DNA from 3 places in the Metabacillus dongyingensis genome. Region 1 is predicted to be linked to each of the others. Evidence: riboswitches for the same ligand, from Rfam matches in the RefSeq annotation. Region 1 holds a riboswitch; each other region holds the start of a gene.
What was found. Region 1 has a riboswitch for S-adenosylmethionine ahead of mtnW (2,3-diketo-5-methylthiopentyl-1-phosphate enolase). Riboswitches for the same ligand answer to the same signal wherever they lie in the genome.
Positions count from the first base shown of each region.

Region 2: another riboswitch for S-adenosylmethionine. It lies ahead of K8L98_RS06230 (methionine biosynthesis PLP-dependent protein); the one in region 1 lies ahead of mtnW (2,3-diketo-5-methylthiopentyl-1-phosphate enolase).
Region 3: another riboswitch for S-adenosylmethionine. It lies ahead of K8L98_RS05575 (MetQ/NlpA family ABC transporter substrate-binding protein); the one in region 1 lies ahead of mtnW (2,3-diketo-5-methylthiopentyl-1-phosphate enolase).

Region 1 is NZ_CP082944.1:1,821,259-1,824,418, reverse strand. Features, by position in the region: gene K8L98_RS08990 (2-hydroxy-3-keto-5-methylthiopentenyl-1-phosphate phosphatase) at 1-578, opposite strand, end outside; gene mtnW (2,3-diketo-5-methylthiopentyl-1-phosphate enolase) at 575-1,813, opposite strand; SAM riboswitch class I at 2,034-2,143, opposite strand; gene K8L98_RS08980 (pyridoxal phosphate-dependent aminotransferase) at 2,225-3,160, opposite strand, start outside.
Region 2 is NZ_CP082944.1:1,258,880-1,262,039, forward strand. Features, by position in the region: gene K8L98_RS06225 (DMT family transporter) at 33-920, shown strand; SAM riboswitch class I at 991-1,120, shown strand; gene K8L98_RS06230 (methionine biosynthesis PLP-dependent protein) at 1,206-2,330, shown strand; gene metC (cystathionine beta-lyase) at 2,317-3,160, shown strand, end outside.
Region 3 is NZ_CP082944.1:1,122,403-1,125,562, forward strand. Features, by position in the region: SAM riboswitch class I at 1,261-1,368, shown strand; gene K8L98_RS05575 (MetQ/NlpA family ABC transporter substrate-binding protein) at 1,436-2,254, shown strand; gene K8L98_RS05580 (ammonium transporter) at 2,349-3,160, opposite strand, start outside.

The DNA of each region.
Region 1 (3,160 bases):
TGGCATTTTCCCAGAAGAAAATCTCTTGCAAACACAAAGTCTGCAAGTTTTGCAGCCTCTAAATCCGTAACTGAATCACCAATGACAATGACTTCCTGATCAGGAGCAGCAAGCTTCCTGATTAAACTCGGCTTGCAGCAGCCACAGTCATTGCTGCACTGATCATCACATGAGTTTGGCCATAAGATTTCAATTGCCTGACCGCTGAAATCACCTGCATTGCAGTAAACACGGTCCCTGTCAACCAAGCCATTCAACAATGGGTGAACAAAAAAATCAATGCCTCCGCTTACGATATACAGAGGGATTTCTTCCTCCTCCGTATATTGAACAAATTCACGGAATCCATCGCGAAGCTGAGCCGTAAAAAGCAAGTATTGAATAATATCAAATTTCAGCTCTGATGGAATCAGCTGAAACATCTTCTCTACTCCTGCCCGGACAGAAATCCGCTGACTTAATACATCATCCTTCAAAGCATTCCATTCTGGCGGTGCAAACTTCTTCATGATGGCAATAATGTTGTCATTGTTTGTTATTGTTCCGTCGAAATCACAGATGATAATCGGCTTGCTCATTTGCTCACTTCCACCTGCCCCCAAAGATCCAGCGCGATTCTCAAATCCGCATTTTCATTTGCTTTTTCAGTCAAGGAGATGCCTTGTAATGCCGCATCGATCGCTGCACGGAAAGCTTTTCCGCCTGCAGCAGCGCCGTTTGGATGTCCGTGGACACCTCCGCCTGCGTTAATCACGCTATCTAACCCGAAATCCTGGATTAAGATAGGGACGAGTCCTGGATGAATCCCTGCTGAAGGCACAGGGAATGTTTCCTTCAGGAGCACGTTTTCTTTACAAGCTGCACCTATGGAAAGGGCCGCTTCCCGCTCAAGCGCAACACTTCCATAAGGGGATGGAAACAGAGAAAAATCGGCTCCGCTGTATCTCAGCAATTTTCCGAGTAAAAGAGAATGCGAGATTCCATATAGTGAGGATGATGCCAATGCACCGCTGACAGCTGGATGAGCCATTAGCGGAATGTTGATGTCTTTGTCCTCTGCCAGGCTTTGAAGCACGTCAAGGCCGTAGGCAAAAACATTTAGCAATAGGGCATCTGCTCCAAGCTCTGCCGCACGCTTTGCTTTTTCTTTTAAATCATACGTTTTGCCTGATAAATGAACCGCGTACATCGCCTTATGACCGGTCTCCTCATAAACCTTGTTTAACACTTCTTTTCCGGCAGTAATCCGCTGGTCAAAAGGTGTCAGCGGATTTTCAAAAAGAATTTCATCGTCTTTCACCAAATCAACCCCGCCGAGCACCTGATCTTTAAGCTGATTCTTTAAAAAAGCGAGATCACGTCCGATGACACCTTTAAAAATACTCATAAGCAAAGGTCTGTCATATACACCAAGTTTTTCACGGATGCCGCTGATGCCGAACTTAGGACCTTGAAAATCAGCAAGAATATCTTCTGAAAAATCCAGGTCCTGAAGCTTTACTTCGCCGTCAAGAGACAGTTTTCCAAACACAGTCGCAAGAATCGCCGGCAAATCATGGCTGAAATTTACTCCAGGGTAAAAAATTTTAACGATGCCTTTTTTGACGCGTTTGTTTAAAAAAGCTGAAACCTTATCATCAGCCTCAAATTCTTCTACAGAGATGACCTTCCCTTTGTGCTGCTTCAATTGTATCTGAGTCAGTTCCGGAAGATCCGTCCAGGACCCAACGGTTAACCCAAGGGCAATCCCTTCTGCTTTTTTTTCTAAGTTTTTTTCATCATGGATGAGATAGGTTGCTGTAATGCCGCTCATGTTTGTACCGCCTTCCATAACAGTTTTAGAAATGCGCAAGCGCCAGTTTAGCTCAGGCATGGCAAAATCAGCAGAAAAGTCCGGTTTTGACTTTTTTGTTCTGGCCGAGGAGCTGGGCGACTCAGTTTGCCATCAATGCGCAAAATTTTATATATTCTAAATAAATAAAAAAGGCCCCTTTCCGCTAATCGAAAAGAGACCTTATCTGACTTGGCTAAGATCCTTATCTATCAGCGAAATGCTGCAAGATTTAGCACCGTGCTTAAACCTTGGTTTAAGTCGGTTGCCGGGCTTCATCGGGCTAGTCCCTCCACCTGCTCTTGATAAGAATGGCTTATTTATTTTATGTTCTGAATAACCTGAAATTAATTTGGATTATGACATTTTTTCAAAAGACTGTCAACCGCCATTTTAAAATAAATTCAAAGATTTTATCCGTGCTGCTGCTTCTCTCAGTCTTTCTTCTGAGGTTAAAAGTCCTGCCCTTACATAGCCTTCTCCGAATTTCCCAAAACCGACACCCGGCGCCACACAGACATGTGCATGAAGGAGGAGATATTCGGCAAAGGATTCTGACGTATAGCCTTCCGGAACAGGCAGCCAGGCAAAAAACGACCCTGGCGGCGCTTCAACCTGCCAGCCAATTTCGTTAAGAGCAGTTATGAATGCATGGCGTCTGCTTTCATACCGCTCCACCAATTCATCCACACAGCTCTGTGATTCAAGCAGGGCAGCTGCAGCAGCTTCTTGGACAGCACTGAACACACTGACAAACATGTGATCCTGCAGCAGATTAATCGCTTCAATGACACTTTCATTGCCAATCGCAAAGCCGATCCTCCAGCCCGCCATATTATACGTCTTCGAGAGTGTATAGATTTCTATCCCAGTTTCTTTCGCTCCTTCAACTTCCAAAAAGCTGACAGGTTTTTTTCCGTCGAACCCAATGGCGCCATAGGCAAAATCATGAATCACACAAATTTCATTTTCTTTTGCAAACGCGACTGTTTCTTCAAAGAATTCTTTTGAGGCAACAGCACCGGTCGGATTGTTCGGGTAATTCAGAAACATTAGCTTTGCCTGTTTCTTCGCTTCTTCAGAAAGTTGCCCATAATCCGGCAAAAACTGATTATCTTTTACCAGCGGCATAAATTCCATCCTGGCCCGGGCAAGCTCTACCCCAGACCAATAGTCAGGATATCCGGGATCCGGCACGAGAACTAAATCATCCGGGTCCAGTAAACATTGCGGAATTTCAACAAGCCCCGCTTTTCCGCCAAACAAAATGGCCACTTCTTTGTCAGCATTAAGTGTTACACCATACTCCCGCATGTAAAATTCCGCAAT
Region 2 (3,160 bases), 560 kb from region 1:
GACAAGCCTGATAAAGGGAAGGATGCCTGAAAATGAGGAAATCAATTCATGTTACAGCAGGTATCTATGCAGCTGTCTCAATTTCGTTCTGGGGAATTTCCTTTGTATCAACAAAAGCTGTTTTAGTTCAGCTGGAACCTTTTACATTGCTTGTTTTGCGTTTTGGTATTGCATCTCTCTTTTTATTCCTCCTTCTTTTCCTTTTTCGTCAGCCTTTAAAAATAAAAATGGATTATCTCCCTGAGGTTTTTATACTTGCCGTACTCGGAATCTTTGTCCATCAAGTCATACAGGCTGCGGCATTGAAGTCCATTCAGGCATCGGAAGCAGGATGGATCATCTCTTTTTCCCCGATATTCACAGCAGTTCTGGCATCTCTATTTTTAAAAGAAACGTTTACGCTTTTTAAAGCTGCAGGCATGTCAATTGCTGTACTTGGCGTTCTCTTGATTACATCTTATGGACAAGGCGGGTCATTAACCTTTCATGCTAATATGGGATATGCACTGATGATCTTAAGTACATTAAATTGGGCGGTTTATTCCATTCTTATAAAAAAATTAAAAATCCCTTATCCTGCATTAACCATTACTTTTTATACAAGCCTTATTGGTTTTTTGATGACAATTCCATTCTTTATGAGAAATAACGGCTGGGTTCAGCTGACTGTGCTGACACAGGAAAACTGGACTCATTTGCTGTTTCTCGGAATCTTTGTCTCGGCAGTCGCATACTGGTTTTGGGGAAAAGCCCTGGAGGTCATGGAGGCGGCTAAAGTGTCATCCTTTCTTTACTTTGAACCGCTTGCAACTGTTATTGCGGCAGTCATCTTGCTGAATGAACCTTTTTTATTAATGAGCGGGGCAGGCGGTTTGTTGATTATTGCAGGTGTGATGATTGTGAATCGTAAATATTCATAAAAAACCCCTTGCAAAATATTTGATAATGAGATAAGGTTATAAAAACAATTCAAAAAGTTCATACTATTTATTCTTATCCAGAGAGATGGAGGGTTCTGGCCCTGTGAAATCTCAGCAACCGGAAAAGAACAGAGAATGTTCCTGTTCGAACCAAGGTGCTAAATCCAGCAAGCGCAGGTAATAAGCTTGGGAGATAAGGAGAAGCAATCATTCGATATCAACGTCTTCTTCTTAAATGAGGAAGACGTTTTTTATTTTAGAAAAAACAATGGGACGGTGTTGGAAATGTCAGAACGCATTGAAACAATCTTGGCGCAAATTGGAAATCGAAGTGAAAACGTAACGGGAACAGTGAATCCGCCCGTCTATTTTTCTACAGCATACAGGCACAATGGAATTGGGGAATCAACTGGATTTGATTACATCCGCACTGGAAATCCTACTCGGGCGATACTTGAAAAAGCCATTGCAGAGCTTGAGCATGGAGATCAGGGATATGCCTTCAGTTCAGGAATGGCAGCGATTCAGACATTGATGGCATTGTTTAAAAGCGGAGACGAGCTCATTGTATCCTCAGATTTGTACGGGGGAACCTACCGTTTATTCGAACGGGAATGGAGAAAATACGGACTTGTTTTTCATTACGCTGATTTTAACGACGAAAACTGTACGCAGCAGCTGATCAATGAACGCACAAAGGCCATTTTTCTGGAAACTCCGACTAATCCTTTGATGCAGGAAACAGAGGTCAGCAAGATTGCTAAAATAGCCCGTGAAAACCATCTGCTGCTGATTGTCGACAACACCTTCTACACGCCGATCCTGCAAACGCCGATTTTAGATGGAGCGGACATTGTCATACATAGTGCCACCAAATATTTGGGCGGACACAATGATGTGCTTGCCGGTTTGGTTGTTGCTAAGGGAACAGAGCTTTGTGAAGAGCTTGCACAGCATCACAACGCGATCGGGGGGGTGCTTTCTCCTTTTGATTCATGGCTCTTGATCCGCGGCATGAAAACCCTGGCCCTGCGGATGAACCAGCATGAAAAAAATGCCGGAAAGCTTGCAGTATTTCTTGAAAATCAAACAGAAGTGACAGAGGTGCTTTATCCTGGCAAAGGCGGAATGCTTTCATTCAGGCTGCAGAAGGAAGAATGGGTGAATCCATTTTTGAAAGCCTTAAAGACGATCACATTTGCAGAAAGCCTGGGCGGAGTGGAAAGCTTTATCACATATCCAGCGACTCAGACTCATATGGATATTCCTGAAGAGATTCGCGTTGCAAATGGCGTGTGCAACAAGCTATTGCGCTTTTCTGTCGGAATTGAATACGCAGGAGATTTGGAAAAGGATTTAACAGAAGCATTTGAACTGATGAAGGAGGCGGAGAAAGTTGAGCAACGATGATTGGAAATTCGAGACGAAGCTGCTCCACAATCGTCAAAAGGTGCAAAAGGAAACAGGAGCGGTAAGCGTGCCGATCAATCATTCCTCTACTTTTCACCAATTTGACTTTGATGACTATGGAAAATTTGATTACAGCAGATCGGGGAACCCGACACGCGAGGCATTAGAAGAAACAATTGCCGAACTAGAAGGCGGTACCAAAGGATTTGCCTTTGCTTCTGGAATGGCGGCCATTTCAACCTGTTTCTTGCTCCTTTCTAAAGGAGACCACGTTCTAATTACTGAAGATGTATACGGCGGAACATACAGGATCATCACAGATGTATTGAGCAGATTCGGCATTGAATACAGCTTTGTCGACATGACCGATTTGCATGAAGTGGCGTCACACATCAAGCCGAATACAAAAGTTATCTATGTTGAGACACCGTCAAATCCGCTTTTGAAAATTACCGACATCCAGGGCATTACGAAACTTGCAAAAGCAAATAACTGTTTAACATTTTTAGACAATACGTTTTTAACACCAGTCCTTCAGCGTCCACTCGAGCTAGGAGTCGATATCGTGCTTCACAGCGCAACCAAGTTTTTGGCTGGACACAGTGATGTACTTGCAGGACTCGCGGTTGTAAAAGACGAAGAGCTTGCTGCACAGGTAGGGAAACTGCAAAATGCATTCGGTGCGGTACTCGGCGTGCAGGACAGCTGGCTTGTGCTCCGCGGAATGAAAACACTGAACGTCAGACTACAGCAATCATCAGCATCTGCGAGGAAGCTGGCAGAGTACTTGTCTAAGCATAAAGCTGTCCGAAACGTTTATTATCCAGGAT
Region 3 (3,160 bases), 700 kb from region 1:
AAAATCAGGATTGAGACTGTAAAGAGGAATCATGCGCACTCTATGAGTATCCAAAACCAGGATTGAGACTGTTTAGGGGAATCATCCGCACTCTATGAGTATCCAAAACCAGGATTAAGCCTGTAAAGAGGAATCATACGCTTTCTATGAGTATCCAAATCCAGGATTAAGCCTGTAAAGATGAAACATACGCTCTTTATGAGTATCCAAAACCAGGATTGAGACTGTAAAGAGGAATCATACGCACTCTATGAGTATCCAAAACCAGGATTATGACTGTAAAGAGGAATCACACGCACTCTATGAGTATCCAAAATCAGGATTAAGCCTGTAAAGAGGAAACATACGCTCTTTATGAGTATCCAAAACCAGGATTGTGCCTGTTTAGGGGAAACATACGCACTCTATGAGTATCCAAATCCAGGATTGTGCCTGTTTAGGGGAATCATACGCACTCTATGAGTATCCAAAACCAGGATTGAGACTGTAAAGAGGAATCATACGCACTCTATGAGTATCCAAAACCAGGATTAAGCCTGTAAAGAGGAAACATACGCACTCTATGAGTATCCAAAACCAAGTTTGAGACTGTTTAGGGGAATCATACGCACTCTATGAGTATCCAAAACCAGGATTGAGACTGTAAAGAGGAATCATACGCACTCTGAGAGTATCCAAATCCAGGATTGAGACTGTAAAGAGGAATCACACGCACTCAATGAGTATCCAAAACCAAGTTTGAGACTGTTTAGGGGAATCATACGCACTCAATGAGTATCCAAAACCAGGATTAAGCCTGTAAAGAGGAATCATACGCACTCATTGAGTATCCAAAACCAGGATTGAGACTGTTTAGCGGAATCATACGCACTCTATGAGTATCCAAAACCAAGTTTGAGACTGTTTAGCGGAAACATACGCACTCTATGAGTATCCAAAACCAGGATTGAGCCTGTAAAGAGGAATCATACGCACTCTATGAGTATCCAAAACCAGGATTGAGACTGTAAAGAGGAATCATACGCTCTCAATGAGTATCCAAGATTTTCGGCTAGGCTAATAAGAGGGCATGTTAACTTAATAAAATGAGAAATCACAAAATACTGCGTTTTTCAGCTTAATCAAATAAGGGCATGGCAAAATCAAGTATTTATTAATAGATTCTTATTTGTCTGCATCACACTTTTTTGATTATTCTAAAATAATGATTGACAGAATGAAGCTGTGAGTATATTATACAGATATTCGAATTTAATAGCTTGCTTATCAAGAGAGACTGAGGGAACAGGCCCTGCGAAGTCCGGCAACCTCCTTAAATGGAACGGTGCTAAATCCTGCAGAATGATTATTCATTCTGGAAGATAAGTCGTCATACATACGATTCCTCTTTCTGAATGAAAGGGGAATTTTTTGTGTAAAAAAAGGAGGAGAACAAATGAAAAAAACAGTTTTAGCACTTATTGTACTTGTAATGGGAGTATTATCTGCATGCGGAGCAGAAGGCTCAAATGGAGAAAAGAAAAGCATCAAAATTGGAGCATCGGCAGGTCCGTACACGGATATGGTTGAACTGGCGATCAAACCGGGACTTGAGGAAAAAGGATACGAGGTTGAAGTTGTTCAGTTTAATGATTACATTCAGCCAAATCAGGCGCTCGGCAATGATGAGCTTGATGCCAATCTGTTTCAGCATAAAATCTATATGGAAACCTTCGCAAAACAAAGCAAAATGGATTTATCTGAAGTGATTACGGTCCCTACTGCTCCGATGGGGATCTATTCTGACAAAGTCAAATCACTCAGTGAAGTGAAAGTGGGCGCGACTGTCGCCATACCGAATGATCCAACGAACGCAGCGCGTGCGCTTCAGATTTTGAAAGATGGAGGGTTAGTTGAGCTGAATGAAGATGTGAGTCCTATCCAAGTATCTGAAAAAGATGTGACTGAAAATCCCAAAAAATTAACCTTCGTTCCAGTAGAAGCGGCCCAATTGCCAAGAGCGGTGGAAGATACGGACTTGTCAGCAGTACCGGGAAATTTCGCTTTAGCCGCGAAAATGAATCTTGCAGATGCCGTCCAGCTTGAGGATATGAATGATGTGCATCGCAATCGTGTAGTGATGAATACGAAAGATGCAGATTCAGAGCTTGCTAAGGATATTAAAGAAGTTGTTGAATCTGAAGGATTTGAAGAAGAAATTGATAAAAACTTTCAGGGATTCGGAAAACCCGATTGGATGGAACAGAAGAAATAAAGAGAAAAACCACTTCATGGGAAGTGGTTTTCTTTATAAGAGCTGTTCAAGATCTTTTTGCTAAAGCCTCTCCTAAAATTATTCTCCTTTTCTTTCAAGCCGTAGTCTTTTTACCTGAATTGCTTTCTTCAACAGCTGCAAATGATTCAGGATAGCCGTAGCTGCCATGTTCACTCATATCGAGTCCGATCATTTCTTCTTCTTCCGTTACGCGGATTGTGCCCATAACTTGTTTCATCACTTTTAAAATGACGTAGGAGATGACAAATGCGTAAGCAGCGCATGATACGATTCCAATCGCTTGAACACCAAGCTGAGTGAAACCTCCGCCGTAGAATAATCCTGCTAAACCGCCGTTTCGTTCTGCAAGTTCCGGAGTTGCAAAGAAGCCGGTCGATAATGTTCCCCAGATTCCGGCAGCACCATGAACAGACAGGGCGAAAATCGGATCATCAATTTTAGCTTTATCAAATAGCTTCATGCTGAAATAGACAATGACCCCGCCGATTAATCCAATTACAACAGCTGCCCAAGGAGCAACAAATGCACAGGATGCTGTAATAGCTACAAGACCTGCCAGTGCGCCATTCAAGGTTGTTGGAATATCCGCTTTTCCTGTCATCATTCGAACAACAATCATTGCAGCAACTGCACCTGCAGCAGCGGCTAGCTGAGTGTTTAATGCTACATAGCCAAAGAATCCGTCTGACACGCCAAATGTGCTTCCTGCGTTAAAACCAAACCATCCAACCCAAAGGATCAGAACTCCTAATGCTGTATACACTTGATTGTGGCCGGATAATTGATTCGTTGTTCCGTCTTTCCCGTATTTCCCGAGCCTTGGTTTAAGGACGATTGTAGCTGCAAGAGCTGCCATTGCGCCAGTTAAATGAACAACAGTAGAGC